DNA from 3 places in the Nocardioides sp. CPCC 206347 genome. Region 2 is predicted to be linked to each of the others. Evidence: predicted binding sites of a transcription regulator. Region 2 holds the regulator's gene; each other region holds the start of a gene.
What was found. The regulator HrcA, encoded in region 2, represses chaperone genes, less so after heat shock. The targets are predictions, from matches to a motif close to TTGGCACTCGNNNNNNNCGAGTGCCAA.
Positions count from the first base shown of each region.

Region 1: a site for HrcA is predicted at 3,937-3,963, ahead of groL (chaperonin GroEL). Genes of this name have one in related genera too.
Region 3: a site for HrcA is predicted at 4,592-4,618, ahead of groES (co-chaperone GroES). Genes of this name have one in related genera too.

Region 1 is NZ_JBMCYZ010000002.1:343,344-350,604, reverse strand. It holds gene ACOACQ_RS07910 (VWA domain-containing protein) at 1-398, shown strand, start outside; gene ACOACQ_RS07905 (vWA domain-containing protein) at 395-1,333, shown strand; gene ACOACQ_RS07900 (hypothetical protein) at 1,330-2,043, shown strand; gene groL (chaperonin GroEL) at 2,244-3,875, opposite strand; gene ACOACQ_RS07890 (hypothetical protein) at 4,009-5,199, opposite strand; gene ACOACQ_RS07885 (SigE family RNA polymerase sigma factor) at 5,201-5,704, opposite strand; gene ACOACQ_RS07880 (SGNH/GDSL hydrolase family protein) at 5,743-6,582, opposite strand; gene ACOACQ_RS07875 (hypothetical protein) at 6,675-7,261, shown strand, end outside.
Region 2 is NZ_JBMCYZ010000002.1:1,025,282-1,032,542, forward strand. It holds gene ACOACQ_RS11315 (methyltransferase domain-containing protein) at 1-531, shown strand, start outside; gene ACOACQ_RS11320 (DUF6752 domain-containing protein) at 528-782, shown strand; gene ACOACQ_RS11325 (DUF3097 domain-containing protein) at 787-1,608, opposite strand; gene ACOACQ_RS11330 (MBL fold metallo-hydrolase) at 1,653-2,501, opposite strand; gene ACOACQ_RS11335 (hypothetical protein) at 2,522-3,271, opposite strand; gene hrcA (heat-inducible transcriptional repressor HrcA) at 3,446-4,471, shown strand; gene dnaJ (molecular chaperone DnaJ) at 4,508-5,680, shown strand; gene ACOACQ_RS11350 (16S rRNA (uracil(1498)-N(3))-methyltransferase) at 5,711-6,454, shown strand; gene ACOACQ_RS11355 (winged helix DNA-binding domain-containing protein) at 6,458-7,261, opposite strand, start outside.
Region 3 is NZ_JBMCYZ010000001.1:1,167,331-1,174,591, forward strand. It holds gene ACOACQ_RS05565 (cytochrome ubiquinol oxidase subunit I) at 1-967, opposite strand, end outside; gene ACOACQ_RS05570 (GNAT family N-acetyltransferase) at 1,026-1,889, opposite strand; gene ACOACQ_RS05575 (YciI family protein) at 1,985-2,284, shown strand; gene groL (chaperonin GroEL) at 2,479-4,116, opposite strand; gene groES (co-chaperone GroES) at 4,186-4,479, opposite strand; gene ACOACQ_RS05590 (MMPL family transporter) at 4,709-6,874, shown strand; gene ACOACQ_RS05595 (THUMP-like domain-containing protein) at 6,887-7,261, shown strand, end outside.

The DNA of each region.
Region 1 (7,261 bases), 680 kb from region 2:
CGATCGTGCTGGCGTCCGACAACGAACCGATCGGGGAAGGCATCTTCGACCTCGCGGGCGCGGCCGAGTTCGCGGCCGACGAGGACGTCGTGGTGCACGGCATCGCGGCACCACTGACAGCCGACCGGCCGAGCGCACTGCGGTTGTTCGACGACGCGGTGACCAGCACCGGTGGGACCTTCGCACTCCTCGGCGAGGACGGGAGTGCGGCCGCGGTGGTCGAGGCGATCGGCGACCTCGAGGCCACGAAGATCGACAAGCCGCCGCTGGTGCAGGTGCTGGACCGTCCGGCCCTGGGCACCACCATCACCGGGATCGGCCTGGGTGGCCTGGTGGCCGTGTGGATCGCCGAAGCCGTGATCGCACTGCGCGGGCGACGACGCGAGGACGCGCCATGAGTCCCTCGACTGCGACGTTCCTCGTCGTCGCGCGCCGGATCGGCATCGCGCTGACGTTCATCCTCGTCCTGCTCCGCCCCGGCGTCGGTGAGGCCGATGCGCCGACCCAGCTCGCCGACGTCGACGTACTCGTCGTCCTGGACCGCACGCGATCCATGGCGGCCCTCGACTTCGACGACCGCGAGCCGCGCATCAACGGTGTGAAGGCGGACCTGGTCGCACTGGCCGAGGACCTGCCGGGGGCCCGCTTCGGGATACTGACCTTCGGTGCCGAGGCGCGCCTGGTACTGCCGTTCAGCACGGACGTCACCGCGTTCGAGTCGGCCGTCGACACGGTGTACCTCGAGGGCCCGCAGGACGGCGAGGGGTCCCGGGCCGACCGGCCGGTGCCCGAGCTGACCGAGGTCCTCAAGCGCGCCGAGGAGCAGCGGCCCGAGCGGCGTCGGGTCGTGGTCTACGTCGGCGACGGCGAGGACACGGCCGAGGGCCAGGGCAGCGCCGACCCCACCTTCGAGGACGTCGCCGACCTGATCGCCGGCGGTATCGTGCTGGGCTACGGCACGGAGCAGGGCGCCACGATGCCGTCGTCCAGTGACCTCGACATCGACGAGGGCTATGTCCTGGACCCGGAGACCAACCAGAGCGCGGTCTCGAAGGCCGACCTCGGGAACCTCGAGAAGATCGCCGACGAGCTCGGGGTCGCGTTCGCCCACCGCACCAGCACCGCGGGCATCGCAGGGATCGCGGAGTCCTTCGAGGCGTCGTACGTCGACGGCGAAGGTGGCGACGGCCTCCCGGCCAAGCACGACCTCACCTGGTTGTTCGGCCTGATCCTGCTCGCGCTGGTGCTCGCCGAGCTGCGGGCCGGCTGGCGCGGGGTGTGGTCCGCACGGAACACCCTGTTGCCGCCGTCCGCGAAGGGGGCAGCCCGGTGAAGAAGCCTCCGAACCCGCGCCGCCGGCTGCGCCGGGTGCTGCTGGTCGCCGGCATCCTCCCGGCCCTGATGGTGCTGGCCTGGTGCCTCAAGGTCGGCCTCACGCTGCAGCACAACTCCGCAGGACGCGACGCCTTCGAGGACCAGGACCTCGACCGCGCGGTCGCCGAGTTCGCCGACAACCAGCGCCTCAACTGGTTCGAGTCGTGGGTCGCCTTCTTCAACGAGGGCACCGCCCTGTACGTCGACGGCGCCTGGCCCGACGCGATCACCGCCTACGAGACCGCCCTCGAGACCGTGCCGCACCGCGACGAGTGCACGGTACGCATCAACCTCGCACTCGTGCACGAAGCCGTCGGCGACTCGTTGCAGGTGGCCAAGAAGACCGATGAGGCGATCCTCGCGTGGGACGCCGGGATCGACGTCCTCGCCGAGGGCTCCTGCCCGACCGACTCCGGCCGCGGCGACGAGCAGAGCGACGACGCCGCAACGGTCGACGACCGGCTCCGCAACAAGATCCAGAAGACCCAGCCGCAGGACCCGCCCCCTCAGGACCCCCAGCAGCCCGACAACGAGGGCGACGGGGAGGACGACGGCAAGAAGGACCCCCGGCAGGAGCAGCTCGAGCGCAACAACCAGGAGGGCCTGGAGCAGCGCCGTGACGAGCAGGACCTGTACGACGACGACTTCAACCGCCCGAACTCGTGGTGAGCCCGCTGCGGGTTCATCAAGGTATGTAGCCGGATTGGCACTTCCCATGGTGAGCAACCACGGGGGGTGCTGATTCGTCGACATACCTTGATGAATCCGCACGCGATCACCGACGGCCGGGCCCGACGGCGCCGGTCCCGAAACGCCACAGGGCCCCCGCCGAAGCGGAGGCCCTGCAAGCGATTGCTACGCGGTGGAACTCAGAAGTCCATGCCGCCCATGCCACCGGTCGGGTCGCCGCCACCAGCGGCAGCCTTCTCCGGCTTGTCGGCCACGACGGCCTCGGTGGTGAGGAACAGCGCGGCGATCGACGCGGCGTTCTGCAGCGCCGAGCGGGTGACCTTGGCCGGGTCGATGATGCCCGCGGCCAGCAGGTCGACGTACTCGCCGGTCGCGGCGTTGAGGCCCTGGCCGGCCGGGAGACCGGCGACCTTCTCCGCAACGACGCCGCCCTCGAGGCCGGCGTTGATCGCGATCTGCTTCAGCGGGGCCGAGAGCGCGACGCGAACGATGTTCGCACCGGTGGCCTCGTCACCCTCGAGCTCCAGCTTCTCGAACGCGGTCGCGCCGGCCTGGACCAGTGCGACACCGCCGCCGGGCAGGATGCCCTCTTCGACGGCAGCCTTCGCGTTGCGGACGGCGTCCTCGATGCGGTGCTTGCGCTCCTTGAGCTCGACCTCGGTGGCCGCGCCGACCTTGATGACGGCCACGCCGCCGGCCAGCTTCGCGAGGCGCTCCTGGAGCTTCTCGCGGTCGTAGTCGGAGTCCGACTTCTCGATCTCGGCACGGATCTGGTTGACCCGACCCTCGATCTGGCCAGCGTCGCCGGCACCTTCGACGATGGTGGTCTCGTCCTTGGTGATGACGACCTTGCGGGCCTGGCCGAGCAGCTCGAGACCAGCGGTCTCCAGCTTGAGGCCGACCTCTTCGGAGATGACCTGGCCGCCGGTCAGGATCGCGATGTCCTGCAGCATGGCCTTGCGGCGGTCGCCGAAGCCGGGGGCCTTGACGGCAACCGACTTGAACGTGCCACGGATCTTGTTGACGACCAGGGTCGACAGCGCCTCGCCGTCGACGTCCTCGGCGAGGATGACGAGCGGCTTGCCCGACTGCATGACCTTCTCCAGGAGCGGCAGCAGGTCCTTGACGTTGCTGATCTTGGAGTTGGCGATGAGGACGTAGGCGTCCTCGAGGACCGTCTCCATGCGCTCGGGGTCGGTGACGAAGTAGGCCGAGATGTAGCCCTTGTCGAACCGCATGCCCTCGGTGAGCTCGAGGTCGATGCCGAAGGTGTTCGACTCCTCGACCGTGATCACGCCCTCCTTGCCGACCTTGTCCATCGCCTCGGCGATGGCGTCACCGACGGTGGCGTCGCCACCGGCGGAGATGGTGGCGGTGGCGGCGATCTGCTCGCGCGTCTCGACGTCCTTGGCCAGGGCGAGCAGCTGCTCGGTCACGGCCGTGACAGCCGCCTCGATGCCGCGCTTGAGGCCCATCGGGTTGGCGCCCGCGGCAACGTTGCGGAGGCCTTCCTTGACGAGGGCCTGGGCGAGCACGGTCGCGGTGGTCGTACCGTCACCGGCGACGTCGTCGGTCTTCTTGGCGACCTCCTTGACCAGCTCGGCGCCAATGCGCTCGTAGGGGTCCTCGAGGTCGATCTCCTTGGCGATGGAAACACCGTCGTTGGTGATCGTGGGGGCGCCCCACTTCTTCTCCAGGACGACGTTGCGGCCCTTGGGGCCGAGGGTGACCTTGACGGCGTCGGCGAGCGTGTTCATGCCACGCTCGAGCCCGCGCCGGGCCTCTTCGTTGAAAGCAATCAGCTTCGACATGTCTCTTGCGATCCTTCGCAGGTGCGTTCGTGGTGATCCGGTCCGAAGGGCCGGTCCGGGATTGGCACTCTGATCTTACGAGTGCCAGCCTCATGTTTAGCACTCGACCCCTGCGAGTGCAAGGAAAAGACGTTCAGCGAAGGTCGGCGAAGCTCCCCACGGGCACCTCTTCGCCGGGCTCCCAGCCCACGAGGCGGGAGACCCGCTGGAGGTCCGGGGTCCCGACCCGCCACGCGAGGATCCGCGACGTACCGGAGCGGGACTGCAGCAGCACCGTCTCGTCGTCGAGCCAGCCGGCGACGGGGCAACAGCCCTTCCAGCGGCCCTCGTCCAGGCCGGGCATGACCAGGAGATGGACGTCCTCGCCCTCCACGGTCCCCACCCGGGCCGCGACCGCGTCCGTGCCACCCACCGGGCCGCCCGTCGGTCCCGTCGCGGGTTCGGCGAGGAACATGGCCTGCGCAGCACCGTCCTTCCTCGAGACCCGGATCGGCCCAAACGGTTCGTCGGACGTGTCCCACACCCGCGGCACGTCCGGGCCGCCCGAGGACGAATCGATGCCGGACCCCGTGACGTCGTATGTCGTTCCGACTCCGTCGGGCGGGCCCAGCTCGCCGGGCGTCCAGACTTCGGCGGAGTTGAGCCAGAGCGCTTGCTCGCCCATCCACGGCACGATGTCGTAGCTCGACCAGGAGCCCTTCATCAGGTCGTAGACCTCCAGCGAGCTGTCCTGGACGAAGAACACGTGCTTGCCGTCGGGCGCGAGGCTCTCCTGGGTCAGCGCCGACTGCGCATTGCCCTGCTCGTCGGTGACCCGGTCGAGCCGGCCCACGTCCAGTGAGTACGACGTCCGGTCGGCGCCGATCACGACCACCCGACCGGGCGCGACACTCTCACCGGCGAGCTGGTAGACGGCCACGGCGCGCACGCCGGCGGGATGGGCCGGTGCACCCTCGGCGAGGTCGATCTCGTCGGGCAGCGGGGTACCGCGCAGGAGCGGCAGGTCCTTCTCCTGTGCGCTGGTCGGCGCCCACCAGGTCTTCGCTCCGCGGTAGTCGCGACCGGGCGCGACCACCGACGACGGGACGACCGTCTGCTCGGTGGTCGGCGTCGGCGCGGGGTCGGTCGGCTCCCCGCCGTCGCCCCGGGCGAGGACGAGGCTGCCCGCAACCACGGCAACGATCGCGACGGCCGAGCCCGCCACGACCGCGACACGACGCTGGCGGATCCGACGCGCACCGGCCCAGGCCGCACCGGAGAGGTCGCTCGGTTCGAGGTCGGCCACCTGTTCGTGGAGCAGGTCGCGCAGTCGCTGATCGGTCATGTCAGCTCTCCTCTCGAAGGAGGTCGGCGAGCTCGGGTGCGGCTTCACGCAGGCGGCTCAGGGCGAGATGGGTCTGGCTCTTCACGGTGCCGACGCTGACGCCGAGCGCCTCGGCAGCAGCCCGCTCGGTCAGGTCGTCGTAGTAGCGCAGGACGACCACGGCCCGCTGCCGCGGCGTCAGCGTGGCCAGGGCCTCGTCGAGCAGCAGTCGGCGCTCGGAAGCGGCGGTGTGGTCGGGGACGACGACGCGCGGCACGTGGTCGACGACGACCTCACGGCGCCGCTTGCGCCACGCGGAGATGTTGTCGCGCACGATGATCTGGCGGGCATAGGCCTCGGGGTTGTCGTCGCGCAGCCGGCGCCACCGCAGCGCCACCTTCGTCAGTGCCTCCTGGACCAGGTCCTCCGCGCGTTGTCGATCGCCGGTGAGCAACGTCGCCGTCCGCAGCAGGGCGTACTGGCGCTCCCCTGCCCAGCGGCGAAACGATTCCTCATCGGTGGTCACACCCCATCAACGCACATCAGCGCCAAAAGGTTGGAGGGTCACTCCACCGCGGCGGTCGTCGGCGCGTGATGGCCGAAGGGCACGGTCCCCGCGTGCCCGAGAGCCAGCAGCACCGAAGGGACGAGCGCCCCGGCCGTCCGCTTGTAGCCCAGGGCGCTGGGGTGGAAGCGATCGAGGCTGAACATCTCGTCGGGGTTGGTGATGAAGAACGGACCGACGACGTGCGCGAGCGACACCGCGTGCGCGCCGTTGCGTACGGCGACCTCAGCCTGCGCCGCGGCGAGCTGCTTCGACATCCGTGAACCGAGCGAACGCAGCGGTTGCGGCACCGGCCGCAGTGCACCGAGGTCCGGGCAGGTGCCGACCACGACCTCCGTCCCTGCGGCCCGCAGCCGGACGATCGCCTCCTCGAGCTGCGACGCCGACGCGCTGACCGGGACCCGGTGCGTGACGTCGTTGCCGCCGACCACGATGACGGCGACGGCGGCGCGGTAGCCCTCGGCGAGCCCGTCCAGCTGCCCCGCCAGGGCCGAGGTCTCCGACCCGACGACCGCCGCGGTGTGCAGCGCCACCGGCCGGTGCAGGCGCTTGGCCAGGTCGCGGGCCATGCGGGCGCCGAGGGTGTCCTTCGGGCGCTCGGCTCCCAGCCCGGCGGCGATCGAGTCACCGAGGACGAGCAACTGGAGGGGCGGGCCGCCGTACGTCTTCTTCTTCCAGGTCTTGTCGGCGGCCAACGCGTCCTCACCGAGGGGCTTGCCGATCCGGGCGCGGGCGATCGCGGCCTGCCGGCGCAACAGTTCTCGGCCACCGCCGGTGGTCACCCCGACGCCGGCCACGAGGGCGCCGACGGCCAGCAGGGCGGTACGGCTGCGAGTCATGTCCCGTTTGAACCAGACCAGCCTGAACGGACAGTGGCGGGACCATGGCGAAACGCCGGACGATCCGCACCATTTCCCTTTACTGTCGGCGGATGCTCCGACGCCTCGCTCCCCTCCTCGTCGCCACCGCCCTCCTGGCGGGAGGCTGCGCGACCGAGACGGTGCCGGACTCGGAGAAGATCCTGATCGAGTCCTCGTCCTCGCCGCTCGGCCCGTCGAAGGACGACGGGAAGCCGAAGCCCAAGGCCGACAAGCCGAAGAAGAAGCCCAAGGCCAAGGCGTTCACCGCCCGGCGTGCGGGGGTCCGGATCTCTGTCCCGGCGGGATGGACGGCACTGAGCGAGAGCGACCTGTCCTTCGCCGCGGACAGTCCACGCGGCAAGGAACTCGCCGAGCGCACCGGGCTGACCGTCGATCAGCTCCGGGCAACGCTCAAGAGAGTCGACCTCTACCTGATGGGATTCGCCAGCGTCATGACCGTGACGGTCTTCGACCAGAGTGGCAGCCTCCCGTCACAGGCGAAGTTCGAGGCAGCCTTCATCGACCTGGATGTCACGACCACGCAAGGCGAGAACGTCGACACCCCACTGGGCACCGGACGCATCTTCGGAACCACGATCTCCCTGAGCGGCACCGAATTGCAGGGCGGGTCGCTCTACGTGGTCAACGGCAGCACCGT
Region 2 (7,261 bases):
GGCACCGGCCGCGATGCGCTGTGGTTCTCGCGACGCGGGCACCAGGTCATCGCTCTCGACTTCTCGCGGGGTGCACTCGGCTTCATCCGGCGCCGCAACCGTCGGCGCGAGCTCACCGTCAAGGTCGACCAGCTGATCCTCGGTGAGCTTCGCTCGACCCTGATGCACGGCACCCGGCTGGCCCGTGAGCCCCACCACCTCTACGCCCGGCACCTGGTCGGTTGCCTGGACCAGCCGGCGCTCGACCAGCTGTGGTTGCTGGCACGGATGGCGCTGCGGCCCGGGGGCGGGCGGTTGTTCCTCGAGTTCCCCGCTGCGGTCAAGGGCGTCACCGCGCCGGCCGGCACTCCCGGCGAACCGCACGAGCTCGTGCGTCGGGTGGACCCGGCGACGATCCAGGACGCCATCGAGCGGGCCGGAGGTGTCGTCGAGCACCTGGCCGTCGAACCGGGCGAAGACATGTACGACGCGCCCGACCCGGCCGTGTGCCGGATCCGCGCCCACTGGCCGCAACCGAAGGAGAACCCATGAGCGAGCGCAAGAACCGCCTGCGCGCCCAGGCGAAGGACAAGCTCCCGGAGCCCGTTGCGAAGCGACTCCGTGACCCCAGCGGCCTGCGTGCCCGGGTGGCCGCGCTCGAGGTCGAGGTGCAGGAGAACCGTCAGCTCAACCGGCGGATCGCCGAGCTCACCGACGTCGTGGCGGAGCTGCTGATCCCGCTCGAGGCCCGCGACCAGGCCCGCGTCGACGAGGTGCTGAAGCAGTTCCGCGCCGGTCTCTGACCCGTCAGGAAGCGACGAAGTCGATCAGTTCCTCGACCCGCCCCAGCAGGGCGGGTTCGAGGTCGGCGTACGAGTCGACCTTCGACAAGATGTGCTTCCAGGCGCGGGCGATGTCGGCCTGGTCGCGGTGTGGCCAGCCGAGGTGCTGGCACACGCCCTTCTTCCACTCGATGGAGCGAGGGATGGTCGGCCATTCCTTCAGGCCGATCCGGTCGGGCTTGACGGCCTGCCAGACGTCGACGAACGGGTGGCCGACGATCCGGACGTGCTTGCCGTTCGGACCACGCGCGATCGCGTCGGCGATCCGGGACTCCTTGGAGCCGCGGACCAGGTGGTCCACCAGGACGCCGACCTTGCGCTGCGGTCCGGGCTTGAACGACACCAGGTGGTCGGCGAGGTCGTCGACGCCGCCGAGGTACTCGACCACTACGCCTTCGATGCGCAGGTCGTCGCCCCAGACCCGTTCGACGAGTTCCGCGTCGTGGCGTCCCTCGACGAAGATCCGGCTGGCGCGCGCGACGCGGGCCTGCGCGTCGTGGACGGCGATCGAGCCACTGGCGGTCCGGGTGGGCTTCGCCGGGCCGGAGGCACCGGCTCGCAGGGGTGCGGTGAGGATCACGGGCTTGCCCTCGAGCAGGAACCCGGGGCCGAGCGGGAAGGTACGACGCTTGCCGCGGCGGTCCTCGAGGGTGAGCGTGTCCAGGTCGCGGTCGACGGCCACGATCTCGCCGCACCAGTCGGTGGTCACCTCCTCGACGACCAGCCCGATGTCGCCCGCTGTCTCCACGGCGCGGCCCCGCTTGGGGACCTTCCAGTCTCCGGCCATCACGTCGGTCCCGTAGCGATCCACGACAGGCGAGCCTAGGCCGGTCACGCCATGGGCAGGTGGCGGCGCGCCCGGGGGAGTTGCGCATACCCCCGCGGTACGGCGTGCCGCAGCGCCTCGGCGGGGAAGGGCCACTCCGCGGCGGCGACGGCCTCGGCCTCGGGCACGCCGCGTCCGGCGAGGTCGCGGATCGTCTCGGCGACGGCACGCAGGTCGTCGCACTGCTCCTCGACGAAGCGGCGATCGACGATCGCTCCGTGACCGGGCACGACGATCGAGGCGGGCGTCAGCAGCCCGACGACGAGGTCGAGCGTGCCGGGCCAGTCCATCGGCCAGCAGTCCTCGCCGAGTCCGGGCGGCGCCGACTCCTCGACCAGGTCCCCGGCCAGGAGGACGTCGACGTCAGGGACCCGGACGACCAGGTCGCCACCCGTGTGGCCGCGCCCGGGGTGCACGAGCTCGACCTGGCGGTCACCGAGGTCGATCACGGAGGCGCTGGAGAAGGTCGTGTCGGCGGGCCGGATGGTGGTCGCGAGCACCTCCTCGGCACGCGGCTCGTCGTCGGCTGCGCGGTACAGGCCCTTGATCCGCTCGCCCGCCGGGACGGTTCGCTCGGCAGCCTCCTCCGTCGCGTGGATCGGCAGGTCGCCGTACTCCTGCAGGAATGTGGCGTTGCCGAAGGTGTGGTCGAAGTGCTCGTGGGTGTTGACCACGGCGACGAGGTCACCGCGGCCCAGCCTGCGCAGCTCGCCGATGACCTCGGTCGCGGCGAGCGACGAGGCGTGGGTGTCCACGACGACCAGCCCGCGGTCACCGCCGACCACGGTCACGTTGAGGTCGAACCACGGGTGACGCAGGACCCAGACACGGTCGGCAACTTCGGTGAACGGCACCTGGTCAGGCTACGGCCCGGTCAACAGATGCCGGCGTGCAGTTCGGAGCGCAGCAGCTCGCCGAGGTCGGCAGTCGAGGTGGCCGCCCGGGGGAAGCGGAGCTCGGCGTCGTGGGCGCCGTCGACGTCGACCCACTGCAGGACGACCGCGGTGGTCTGGAGCTCGGCGAGCTGGACACCCACGATGTCGCCGAGGCGGGTGTCGGTCCGGGTCGCGATCGCGCGGCGGAGCTCGTCCTGGTGGCACAGGTTGGCGTGCTCGACGGAGCGCTGGAGGAAGCCGCGGTTGAGGTCGTGGGCGCGCGAGCCGAAGGCGGCGAGCGGGACCCGCAGGCGGGCCTTGTCGGGGGCGGACTCGGGGGCGCTGTCCCGGGCGAGGACGGCGAAGTCGAGGTGCAGGCTGACCCGCAGGCGCACCTCGCAGCAGCACTCACACTCCTCGAGGCCACTCGCTTCGAGCCGGCCGGACAGGGTGAGGGTCGCGTCGCGATCGGGGGAGCCCGGGCGACCCAGGCCGCTGCGCAGGGTCAGCAGGGCGCCGCGGCGGTCGTGGGCGGCGCGGGCGAGGTCGGAGTCGGCCGGGCACGCGAAGACCGGGCGCCCGCCGTGGTCCCGCATCTCGAGGTGCTCGTGATCGAGCCCCGCGGTGATGTCGTCGATCCCGTCGACGACGAGGGAGACGTCGTCGGGGCAGGCCAGGATGCTGCGGGCCGCCGCCGCGAGGCGGTGGATGTCGACGCGAGCTGCGTCGATGCCGGTATCGAGGGACACGATGGGCCTTCTCCTTCAGCGCGGGAATTAGGTGAGCCTAACCTACATGCGACGGCGGGTGCGGGGAAGGTCTCGGTCCGGCGGTCCGGGGTTTCGGGCCCTCCAGCGGTAGCATTGGCACTCGCTGGAGCGGAGTGCCAGACGAACTGGCGCAGGACGAGCAGGAGGTGGGGCATGCAGGAGGACCGCAGGCTCGCCGTGCTGCGCGCCATCGTCGAGGACTACGTCGCGACCGAGGAGCCCGTCGGCTCCAAGGCGCTGGTCGAGCGCCACCACCTCAACGTGTCCCCGGCGACGATCCGCAACGACATGGCCGCGCTGGAGGAGGAGGGCTACCTCGCCCAGCCGCACACCAGCGCCGGCCGGGTGCCGACCGACAAGGGCTACCGGCTGTTCGTCGACCGGCTCTCGACGGTCAAGCCCACCAGCTCTGCCGAGCGGCGTGCGATCGCGACCTTCCTGGACGGGGCGGTCGACCTCGACGACGTCGTCCACCGCTCGGTGCGCGTGCTGGCGCAGCTGACACGCCAGGTCGCCGTGGTCCAGTACCCCTCGCTGTCGCACTCGACCGTGCGCCACGTCGAGATCGTCGCGCTGACCCCCACCCGCCTGCTGCTCGTGCTGATCCTCAGCTCGGGCCGCGTCGAGCAGCGCCTGATCGAGCTCGAGAGCGAGCTTGCCGAGGCCGACCTCGCCGCGCTGCGCTCCCGCGTCAACCTTGCCGCCACGGGTGAGGTCATCGCCGAGGCGGCGGCGGCGCTCAACGCGCTGATCCACCCCGAGCCCGGCTCCCCGGCTCCTTCGGCGGTCACCGTCTCGGTCGTCGACACCCTGGTCGACGCGATGAGCGACCACCGGTCCGACGAGCGGGTCGTCGTCGGCGGTACGGCGAACCTCGCCCGCTTCGGCGACAACTTCGACACGTCGGTCCGCCCCCTCCTCGAGGCGCTGGAGGAGCAGGTCGTGCTGCTCAAGCTCCTCGGCGAGGCCACCGGCAGTGGCGCAGTGACGGTCCGGATCGGTGCCGAAGGCCCCTACCAGGAACTGGCGTCGACCAGTGTCGTCGCGACGGGCTACGGCCCCGACGACGCGCTCGCGTCCCTCGGCATCGTGGGCCCGACCCGCATGGACTACCCCGGATCGATGGCGGCGGTGCGCGCAGTCGCGCGCTACATGTCGCGCATCCTCGACGAGAACTGATGGCGCTCCCCGGCGCCTCAGGATGATGGAGAAGAAGTGAGCACGGACCTTTACGAACTGCTGGGTGTTGCCCGCGACGCGGATGCGGACGCCCTGAAGAAGGCCTACCGGCGCCTGGCCCGGCAACTCCACCCGGACGTGAATCCCGACCCGGAGAGCCAGGAGCAGTTCAAGCTGGTCACCGCGGCGTACGAGGTGCTGTCCGACCCGCAGAAGCGCGCGGCGTACGACCGCGGAGGCGACCCGTTCAGCGGCGGCTTCGGCGGCGGCCAGGGTGCCGGCTTCTCCTTCACCGACATCATGGACGCCTTCTTCGGCGGCCAGGGCGGTGGCGGCCAGGGCGGTGGCCGCGGTCCGCGTGCCCGCGTGCGCCGTGGCCAGGACGCCCTCATCCGCATCGAGGTCGAGCTGGCAGAGGCCGCCTTCGGCGTCTCGCGCGAGCTCAAGGTCGACACGGCGATCCGTTGCACGACGTGCAGCGGTGCCGGTGCCGCCCCGGGCACCCAGCCGGTGGCGTGCGAGACCTGTCGTGGTGCCGGCGAGGTCGCGCACGTGCAGCGCTCGTTCCTCGGCGAGATCCGGACCCTGCGCCCCTGCGCTGCGTGTCGCGGCTTCGGATCCGTCATCGCCGACCCCTGCCGCGACTGCGCGGGTGACGGCCGCGTCCGTTCGCGCCGCAGCCTGACCGTCAAGATCCCCGCGGGCGTCGACACCGGCACCCGCGTCCAGCTCACCGAGCAGGGCGAGGTCGGCCCGGGCGGCGGCCCCGCCGGAGACCTGTACGTCGAGATCCACGTCGCGCCGCACGCCACGTTCGAGCGCAACGGCAACGACCTGCACTGCACGGTGTCGGTCCCGATGACCGCGGCCGCGCTGGGCACGACCATCTCGCTCCCGACCCTCGAGGCCGACCTCGACCAGGCCGAGGACTCCGGTGTCGAGACCAGCTTCGACCTGCCGATCCCGGCCGGCACCCAGTCCGGCCACCAGGTGCTGCTGCGCGGTCGCGGCGTCCCCGGTCTGCGCGGCGGTCGGGGCGACCTCGTCGTCTCCATCGCGGTCGAGACCCCGGGTCGCCTCGATGCCCGTCAGGAGGAGCTGCTGCGCGAGCTGGCGGCCATCCGGGGCGAGGAGCAGCCCACGGGCGACGTGCGGCCGACGCACAAGTCGATGTTCGGCCGGCTCCGCGACGCTTTCACCGCGCACTGACCTGACGCGATCGCCCGACGAGACCAGCCGATGACCCTCCCGCAGCACCTCGTCGCATCGCTGGCCGGTGTCGCTGCCGGTGACACCGTGACGGTCGAGGGCGACGAGGCCCACCACGCGGTCGTCGTACGACGGCTGCGGGTGGGGGAGTCGCTGCAGCTCGCCGACGGGGTCGGTCGGGTGGCGACCGGCGACGTCAGCGAGACGTCGAAGCGGGAGTTCTCGGTGCTGGTCCGCGAGATCGCGGACCAGCTGGAGCCGTCGCCCCAGTTCACCGTCGTGCAGGCACTGCCGAAGGGCGATCGCGGCGAGCTCGCCGTCGAGGTGCTGACCGAGATCGGCGTCGGCCGGATCGTGCCGTGGGCGGCGTCCCGCAGCGTCGCGGTCTGGAAGGGCGAACGGGCTGCGAAGTCGCACGCCAAGTGGCAGGCGACGGCCCGCGAGGCGGCGAAGCAGGCGCGCCGTGCGTGGCACCCCGAGGTGGATCCCCTCGCCACGACCGACGACGTGGCCGCGTTGATCGCCGGCGTCGACGTCGCCGTCGTGCTGCATGAGGAAGCGACCGAACCGCTGGCCGCGCTGGCCCTGCCGGGCGACGGCGACATCCTCGTCGTGGTCGGCCCCGAGGGTGGGCTCACCGACGACGAGGTCGCGCGCTTCGTCGCCGCGGGTGCGGTGGCCGTGGGCCTCGGCTCCGAGGTGCTCCGCACGTCGACGGCCGGAGTGGCCGCAGTGTCGGCGTTGCTCGCTCGCACGCCACGTTGGGGCGCCTGAGCCTCACCGGGCGAGCAATGCCTCGGTCCGGGCGATCTCCTCGTCCAGCTCGGCCTGTTCGGCCTTCGTCAGCGACCGCAGGACCTCGCCGACGACGATCCGGTCGTCCTCGATCCGCCACAGGCCCTCGAGCCACCCGTCGACGTACAACGACATCATCTGGGCGCCGTTGACGCCGAACCACGCGTTGCGGCGTTCGGGTGCGGTGACCCGGTCCCGGGAGGCGTGGGAGAGCCACACGTTGTCGTACGTGCCGAGCAGCCGGACCGGGGCGGGTGCGTCCTCCTCGGCGATCGGGGCATCGGCCAGGTCATAGAGCGGGCGGCCGTTCTCGTCCTCGTGCTGCACCAGGTCGTCCATGGCCTTGACGATCGGTCCCAGTCGGGTGATGCCCGACCAGGTGGTGACGTCGGCAGCGGAGGCCGGACCGAAGGCCCGCAGGTAGCGACGGATCAGGTCGGGGACGTCGGGCTCGGCGAGGGGTGCATCGAGCCAGCGGTCGAGGAAGTCGTAGGCCACCGCCGTCGACCCGGTCGGCTTCCAGCAGCCGCGCGGAGGCAGCTGCACCAGCACCTCCGCGACGCGGGCGACCTGGCCGAGCTGGCCGGAGGTGAACGCGGGGAACCGTTCGGCGAGACCGGCGCCCAGGGCGCGCTGGGGGAGCGGGCCGTCGGCCAGCACCTCCCGCACCGCGGCGGCGAAGGCCGCCCGGTCGACGGTGCGTGCCTCGCCGATCGTCTGGCTCTGCTTCATCTCGCGCTCGCGCACGGGTGCCGCCCACACCGGGAGCTGCAGTGCGTCGCCGGG
Region 3 (7,261 bases), on a different contig from region 2:
GGCCGGGGACCGGCTTGTCCGGGGAGTTCATGGCGATCAGCGAGCCGAGGTACGGGATGTCGATCGCGCCCTTGACCTCACCGTCGACGAGCACGCCACCGAGCCGCAGGGGTGAGGGACTCTCGGTCGTCTCCGCCAGTTCGAACGCGGCCAGCTTGGCCGGCTGCCGGTCGTCGAGCCCGAAGCCCAGGACGTGGCCGACGAACGGTTGCGTGACGGCGGCGATCGACGCGAACACGAAGGGCACCATGAAGCCGAGCCGGTGGTGGGCGTCGCGGCGACCGCGGAGCATCCCGACGGCGTACACGCCGGCAACCGAGAACCCGGCGAGCATGTAGGCGCCGACCCACATGTGGGCGAACTGCAGGAACGCGTGCTGGTTGAACAGCACCGCCCAGGGCTGGACGTCGGTCACCTCGCCGTCGACCATCTTGAACCCGGTCGGGACGTTCATCCAGGCGTTGACCGCGAGGACGCAGTAGGCGCCGATGATCCCCGTGATCGCCATCGGCAGCACCATCATCACGTGCCGCTTCGGAGGCATCCGGCCCCAGCCGTAGAGGTAGATGCCGAGGAAGATCGCTTCCAGGAAGAAGGCCAGGCCCTCGAAGGCGAACGGCAGTCCCAGGACGTCGCCGTACGTCCCCATCAGGCCGGGCCAGAGCACGCCCATCTCGAAGCTGAGCACGGTGCCGGACACGGCGCCGATGGCGAACAGCACCGCGGAGACCTTCGCCCAGCGCTGGGCAAGGCCCAGAGCGACCGGGTCGTTGCGGCGGATGCCGCGCACGTGCATCGCGAAGATCATCGCGGGGAACGCGACGCCGAAGCAGGCCAGGATGATGTGCCAGCCCAACGAGAGCGCCATCTGCTGGCGAGCCGGGAGCAGGCCCGCGGGCTCGGCCTCGGTGGCGAGATGGGCCGTGAATTCGGCAAGGACGCTGGTGACGACATCGGGGGTCAACACGGAGTCGACGCTACCGCCTTGTGAATACTTTCACAAAGTCACTGCGGTGTTGCGCTGCTCACCCTCGGAGGTCGGTGATCGCGATCCGCACGGTGAGCGAATCCCCCGCCATGCGGATCCGTCCGCGCATACCCGCAGCCAGCACCATCGGGAGCACGGCGCGGGTCTCGGAGGGCGCGGTGAGCACGATCTCCTCGGCACCCTGGGCCCGCGCCACCCGCGCGACCTCGGCGAGCAGACGGGTCCCGACGCCCCGGCGGTGCCAGGCCGGATCGACCCACAGGTCCACCGGCCAGGGGTGGTCAGCGCTCTCCCCGACCGTCACCTCGGCACGGCCCGCGACCTTGCCGCCCGCGAGCGCGGAGACCACCGAGCCGTCCCGGACGTAGTCGGGATCGCCCGCACCGGGCTGGTGCGGGGCGGGCGGGGCCTGGGCGTCCAGCACCTCCCCGACCAGCTCGGCCAGCGCAGCTGCGCGGGCGCGCTCGGTCGCCGTGAAGGGCGGAGTACGACGGATCTGGATCGTCGCCGAACCACCCACCGTCATCTCGAGGACGTCGGCGGAGGCGTCACTGGCCGCGACGTCGGCGTCGAACAGGTGGGCCGCCACGTCGGGGAAGGTGGCCGGCTGGGCGATGATCGCGCGCACGGCCTGGACGTAACGGGTCGGCTGGTCCTCGAGCGCGGCGGTGGTCACCGGCACCGCGGAGACCGCGGCCCCGCCGGCACTGGAAACGAGGTCGAGCAAGTGGTCACGGGTCCAGTCCGCCGGCACCTGCAGCACGAGCTCGTCCGTCACCGAGCCTTCGTCGGGGAAGACCTGGACGGTCTGGATGTTGACCCCGGCCCGGCCGCACGCCGCAGCGAGCTCCGCCAGGGCCCCCGGTCGATCGGGCAATCCGGCACGCACTCGCCACAACATGTGCTCACTATGCCGGACCGAGGTGACAGCAGGCGATCACCAATGTTGCGACGAACACCTTCTTGCAGTGAGCCAGTCCGTGGCAGCCTTGGGCCATGCCGAGCTGGGTGTACTTCCTCCATCCCCCGCGGGACCGCTTCATCGAGACGATCACCGAGGAGGAGTCCGCGCTCATGCAGGCGCACGCGGGTTACCTCGAACAGCAGCTGGCCGAGGGAGCCCTGGTCCTCGCTGGTCCGACCTTCGGCGACACCAACACCGGAATCACGATCTTCGACGCCGAGGACGAGGACGCCGCTCGGGCGATCATGCAGGCCGATCCAGCCATTGCCGCCGGCCTGATGACGCCGGAGCTGCGCCCGATGCGGGTCAGCTTCCTCCGCGGGCGCGAGTGACCGTCGTACCACCCGTCGCTTCCGCCCCGCGGGTCGTACTCCCTGACTTGTGCTTGCGCTTCCTGGCCGTTGCAACAGCCAGGAAGCGCAGGAATCCCCGCTGAGGCGGGGATTCCTGCAACCCGAAAACGACACCGACCCGCCGTACCGGAGTACGACGGGTCGGTGCTTGATCAGTCGATCAGGGCCGTGGATCAGTGGCCGTGACCGTGGCCGTGTCCGTGGCCGCCCGCGTCGGGCTCCTCGTCCACCGGCTTGTCGACGATCAGCGTCTCGGTCGTGAGCAGGAGGCCCGCGATGGAGACCGCGTTGACGAGCGCCGACCGGGTCACCTTGACCGGGTCGATGACGCCCTGGGCGACCAGGTCGCCGAACTCGCCGGTGGCGGCGTTGTAGCCGAAGCTCGCACCGTTCTCGGCGAAGCCCTCGCGCACCTTGTTGGTGATGACGTAGCCGTTGACGCCGCCGTTCTCGGCGATCCAGCGCAGCGGCTCGTCGGCGGCCTTGCGGACGATCCGGACGCCGGTGGCTTCGTCACCGGTGAGGCCGAGGTCGTCGTCCAGCACCGACACGGCGTGGATCAGGGCCGAACCACCGCCGGGCACGATGCCCTCCTCGATCGCGGCGCGCGTCGCGGAGACGGCGTCCTCGATCCGGTGCTTCTTCTCCTTGAGCTCGACCTCGGTGTGGGCACCGACCTTGATGACCACGACGCCGCCGGCGAGCTTGGCCAGGCGCTCCTGCAGCTTCTCGGAGTCCCAGTCGGAGTCGGAGGTCTCGATCTCCTTCTTGATCTGCTCGACGCGACCCGCGACGGCAGCGGCGTCGCCGGCACCGTCCACGATCGTGGTGTTGTCCTTGGTCACGACGATGCGGCGGGCGCTGCCCAGCACGTCGAGACCGACCTGGTCGAGCTTGAGGCCGACCTCGGGCGAGATGACCGTGGCGCCGGTGAGCACCGCGATGTCCTGGAGGATCGACTTGCGACGGTCGCCGAACGCAGGCGCCTTGACGGCAACCGCGTTGAACGTGCCGCGGATCTTGTTGACGACCAGGGTCGACAGCGCCTCACCGTCGACGTCCTCGCAGAGGATGAACAGCGGCTTGCCGGCCTGGATGACCTTCTCCAGCAGCGGCAGGAGGTCGGCGATCGCCGAGATCTTGCCCTGGTTGATCAGGATGTACGGGTCGTCGAGGACGGCTTCCTGGCGCTCCGCGTCGGTGACGAAGTAGGCCGAGATGTAGCCCTTCTCGAACTGCATGCCCTCGGAGAACTCGAGCTCGGTCGAAGGGGTGTTGGACTCCTCGACGGTGATCACACCGTCCTTGCCGACCTTGCCGAACGCCTCGGCGAGCAGGTCGCCGATGTGGCTGTCGCGCGAGGAGACGGTCGCCACGGAGGCGATGTCCTTCTCGTCGTCGACCTCGCGAGCGGCGTCCTTGAGCGCGTCGCCGACAGCGGCAGCAGCCGCATCGAGTCCACGCTTGAGGCCCATCGGGTTCGCACCGGCGGCGACGGCGCGCAGGCCCTCGTGCACCAGCGCCTGCGCCAGGACGGTCGCGGTCGTCGTACCGTCACCGGCGACGTCGTTGGTCTTGGTCGCGACCTCCTTGGTGAGCTGGGCACCAAGGTTCTCGAACGGGTCGTCCAGCTCGATCTCACGCGCGACGGTCACGCCGTCGTTGGTGATGGTCGGCGCGCCCCACTTCTTGTCGAGGACGACGTAGCGGCCCTTCGGGCCGAGCGTCACCTTGACGGTGTTCGCGAGGGCGTCGACGCCGCGCTCGAGCGCACGCCGGGCGTTCTCGTTGAACTCCAGGATCTTGGGCATTGCTACTCCTTGGGAAGTGCTGAAGGCGCCACGCGAATCAGCGCAGCGCCTTCAACGGAGGAAACGGAATCAGGCGAGAACGGCGAGGACGTCGCGCGCAGAGAGGATGAGGTACTCCTGGCCGGAGTACTTGACCTCGGTGCCGCCGTACTTGCTGTAGATGACCTTGTCGCCGACGGAAACGTCGAGCGGCACGCGGTTGCCGTTGTCGTCGATGCGACCGGGGCCGATCGCCAGGACCTCGCCCTCCTGGGGCTTCTCCTTGGCGGTGTCGGGGATGACCAGGCCGGACGCGGTGGTCTGCTCCGCCTCGAGGGGCTTGACGACGATCCGGTCCTCGAGGGGCTTGATGTTGACCGACACGATGTCGACCTCCACTTTCTGAGCTGACTGCTTGGGTTCGGTGGGCGTGAGCCGGGAAGCGGACTTCCCGGTCAGCATTGGCACACTCGGTCCGAGAGTGCCAACCACGAAACTAGCACTCTCCGCAAGGGAGTGCCAGAGCGACCCCTGGTCGAGATGCCCGAAGTTCCGGCACGGCCCTACCAAAGTCGGTTGACCGACAGCACCGTTGCGCCGATAGCGTTCCAGCATGTTCGCTGCGCTCGGTCGGTTCGTGACTCGGTTCCGTTGGTTCGTCATCGCCGCGTGGGTGCTGATCGCCGTCATTGTCGGCGCCACGGCACCCGCCCTCGAGTCCACCCAGGACAACTCGGAGTTCCTGCCCGACCACTACGAGTCGATCCAGGCCCTGAAGCTGCAGGAGGACAAGTTCTCCGACGCCTTCTCCCCCGGCGCGATCCTCGTCATCGAGCGCAAGGACGGCGCGAAGCTGACCGCCGCCGACCAGACCGCGGCCACCGACATCGCGAAGGAGGTCGCCCCGACGCTGGGCAAGAAGACCTTCCAGCAGCTGGTCATCACCCAGAACGAGGAGGGCAAGCCCAACCTGTCCGCCGACGAGACGGTGATGTTCGGCATCGTCCCGCTCGCCGACGGCGCCACCGGGTACGACCCGCAGGCCTTCGACGACGCCAAGGACCTCCGCAAGGAACTGGGCGACCTCGAGAAGGGCACCGACCTCGAGATCCGTACGACGGGCGCGGTGCCCCAGGGCCTCGACTCGCAGGAATCGGGCGAGACCACCCTGCTGATCGTCGCGATCGCGACGGTCGTGCTCATCGTCGGCCTGCTCGCCCTGATCTTCCGGAGCGTGCTGATCTGTCTGCTCCCGATCGTGGTCGTCGGCCTCGTCTCCTCGATCGCCACCGGCGCGATCGCCTGGGCCAACGACATCTTCGACCTCAAGGCCGACTCGTCGGTGCAGCAGATCCTGATCGTCGTCCTGTACGGCGTCGGCACCGACTACATCCTGTTCTTCCTGTTCCGGCACCGCGAACGGATGCGCCAGGGCGCCGCTGTCCGCGACTCCGTCGTCCACAGCCTCGACCGGGCCGGCGAGGCCATCGCATCGGCCGGCGGCGCGGTGATCGTCGCGTTCATGGCGCTGATCCTCAGCTCGCTGAGCATCTTCCGGGCGATCGGCCCGGCCCTGGCGATCGCCGTGTTCGTCACGCTGATCGCGGCGCTGACCCTGGTGCCGGCCCTCGTGTCGCTGCTCGGCAAGGCGCTCTTCTGGCCCTCGAAGTCGTGGCAGAAGGAGCCGAAGCACGGCACCTTCATCAAGCTCGGCAACACCGTCGGCCGCCACCCCGGACGCACAGCGCTGGTCTCGGGCGGAGCGATGGCGGTGCTCGCGATCTTCGCCCTCAGCTTCAACCCGTCCTTCGACTTCAACTCGAGCCTGCCGGACGGCGTCGAGTCGACCGAGGCGATGGAGACCTTCCAGGAGCACTTCTCCGCCGGTGCCGCCGAACCCGTCCCGGTCCTCGTCGACGCCAAGGGCACCACCGTCACGCCTGACCAGCTCGAGGCGTTCAAGACGGCCCTCGGCAAGGCCAAGGGCGTGGACGAGGTGGCCGGTCCGGTCCCGTCCGCGGACCAGTCCGCCTTCCAGTACTACCTGACCCTGTCCGACGACCCGGTCTCCGACGTCGCCCAGGACAACGTCAGCGGGCCCATCCGCGACGCTGCCCACGAGGCCGCTCCCCAGGGGACCGAGGCCTATGTCGGCGGTACGCCCGGCATCTTCGCCGACATGTCGGCAGCGATGGCCCGTGACTACAAGGTGGTCTTCCCGGTGGCCGCGCTCGTCATCATGGTGATCCTCGCGCTGCTCCTGCGCAGCCTGGTCGCACCGTGGTTCCTGATGGCCGCGGTCGCCCTCGGCTTCGCAGCGACCCTCGGCCTCACCGTGATCGCGTTCCAGTTCATCGGTGGGGAGTCCGGCCTGATCTTCATGCTGCCGATCTACATCTACCTGTTCGTCACCGCGCTCGGGACGGACTACAACATCCTGATGATCGCCCGACTGCGCGAGGAGGCGCGGGAAGGGCGCGATCCGCACGAGGCGGCCGCCCAGGCCGTGACGCACGCGGGGCCGACGATTGCCGCCGCGGGCGTCATCCTGGCCGGCACCTTCGCGTCCCTGATGCTCGGCGGCAACACGCTGATCGTGTCGATGGGCTTCGCGCTCGCGGTCGGCATCCTCATCGTCGCGTTCGTCATGTCGATGTTCTTCACGCCGGCGCTGACCTCGCTCCTGGGACACGCTGCCTGGTGGCCCGGGCACGGCGATGCGACCAAGGACGCGCACCAGGACACCGACAGCGCGACTCCGGAGTCCGTCACGACCTGACAGGATCACCGGGTGGACCTCGATGCCTTCCGGTGGCTGCTGACCGACGACGGCCAGACCCTCCTCGCGGAGGCGACCGCGCTCGTCGACAGTGGCGCGAGCGCCCTGGCCGCGGGCTCCGCCCTTCGTCGTACGACGTCCGCGGAACGCGCGGCAACGGCACTCACGCAGGTGGACCTGCGCGTCCGCGCGGTGGCGAAGTTCGGTGACCTCGCGCCGCGGATGTACTTCACGCCGGACGCGCTGGAACAGTCCACGCGGCTCCGGGTCGCCGAGCACCGGGCCGGCCGCTACACGGCGTTCGAGGCGACCAGCCTGATCGACCTCGGCTGCGGGATCGGTGGCGACCTGATCGCTGCGTCGCGGGCCGGGATCGTGTGCGCCGGC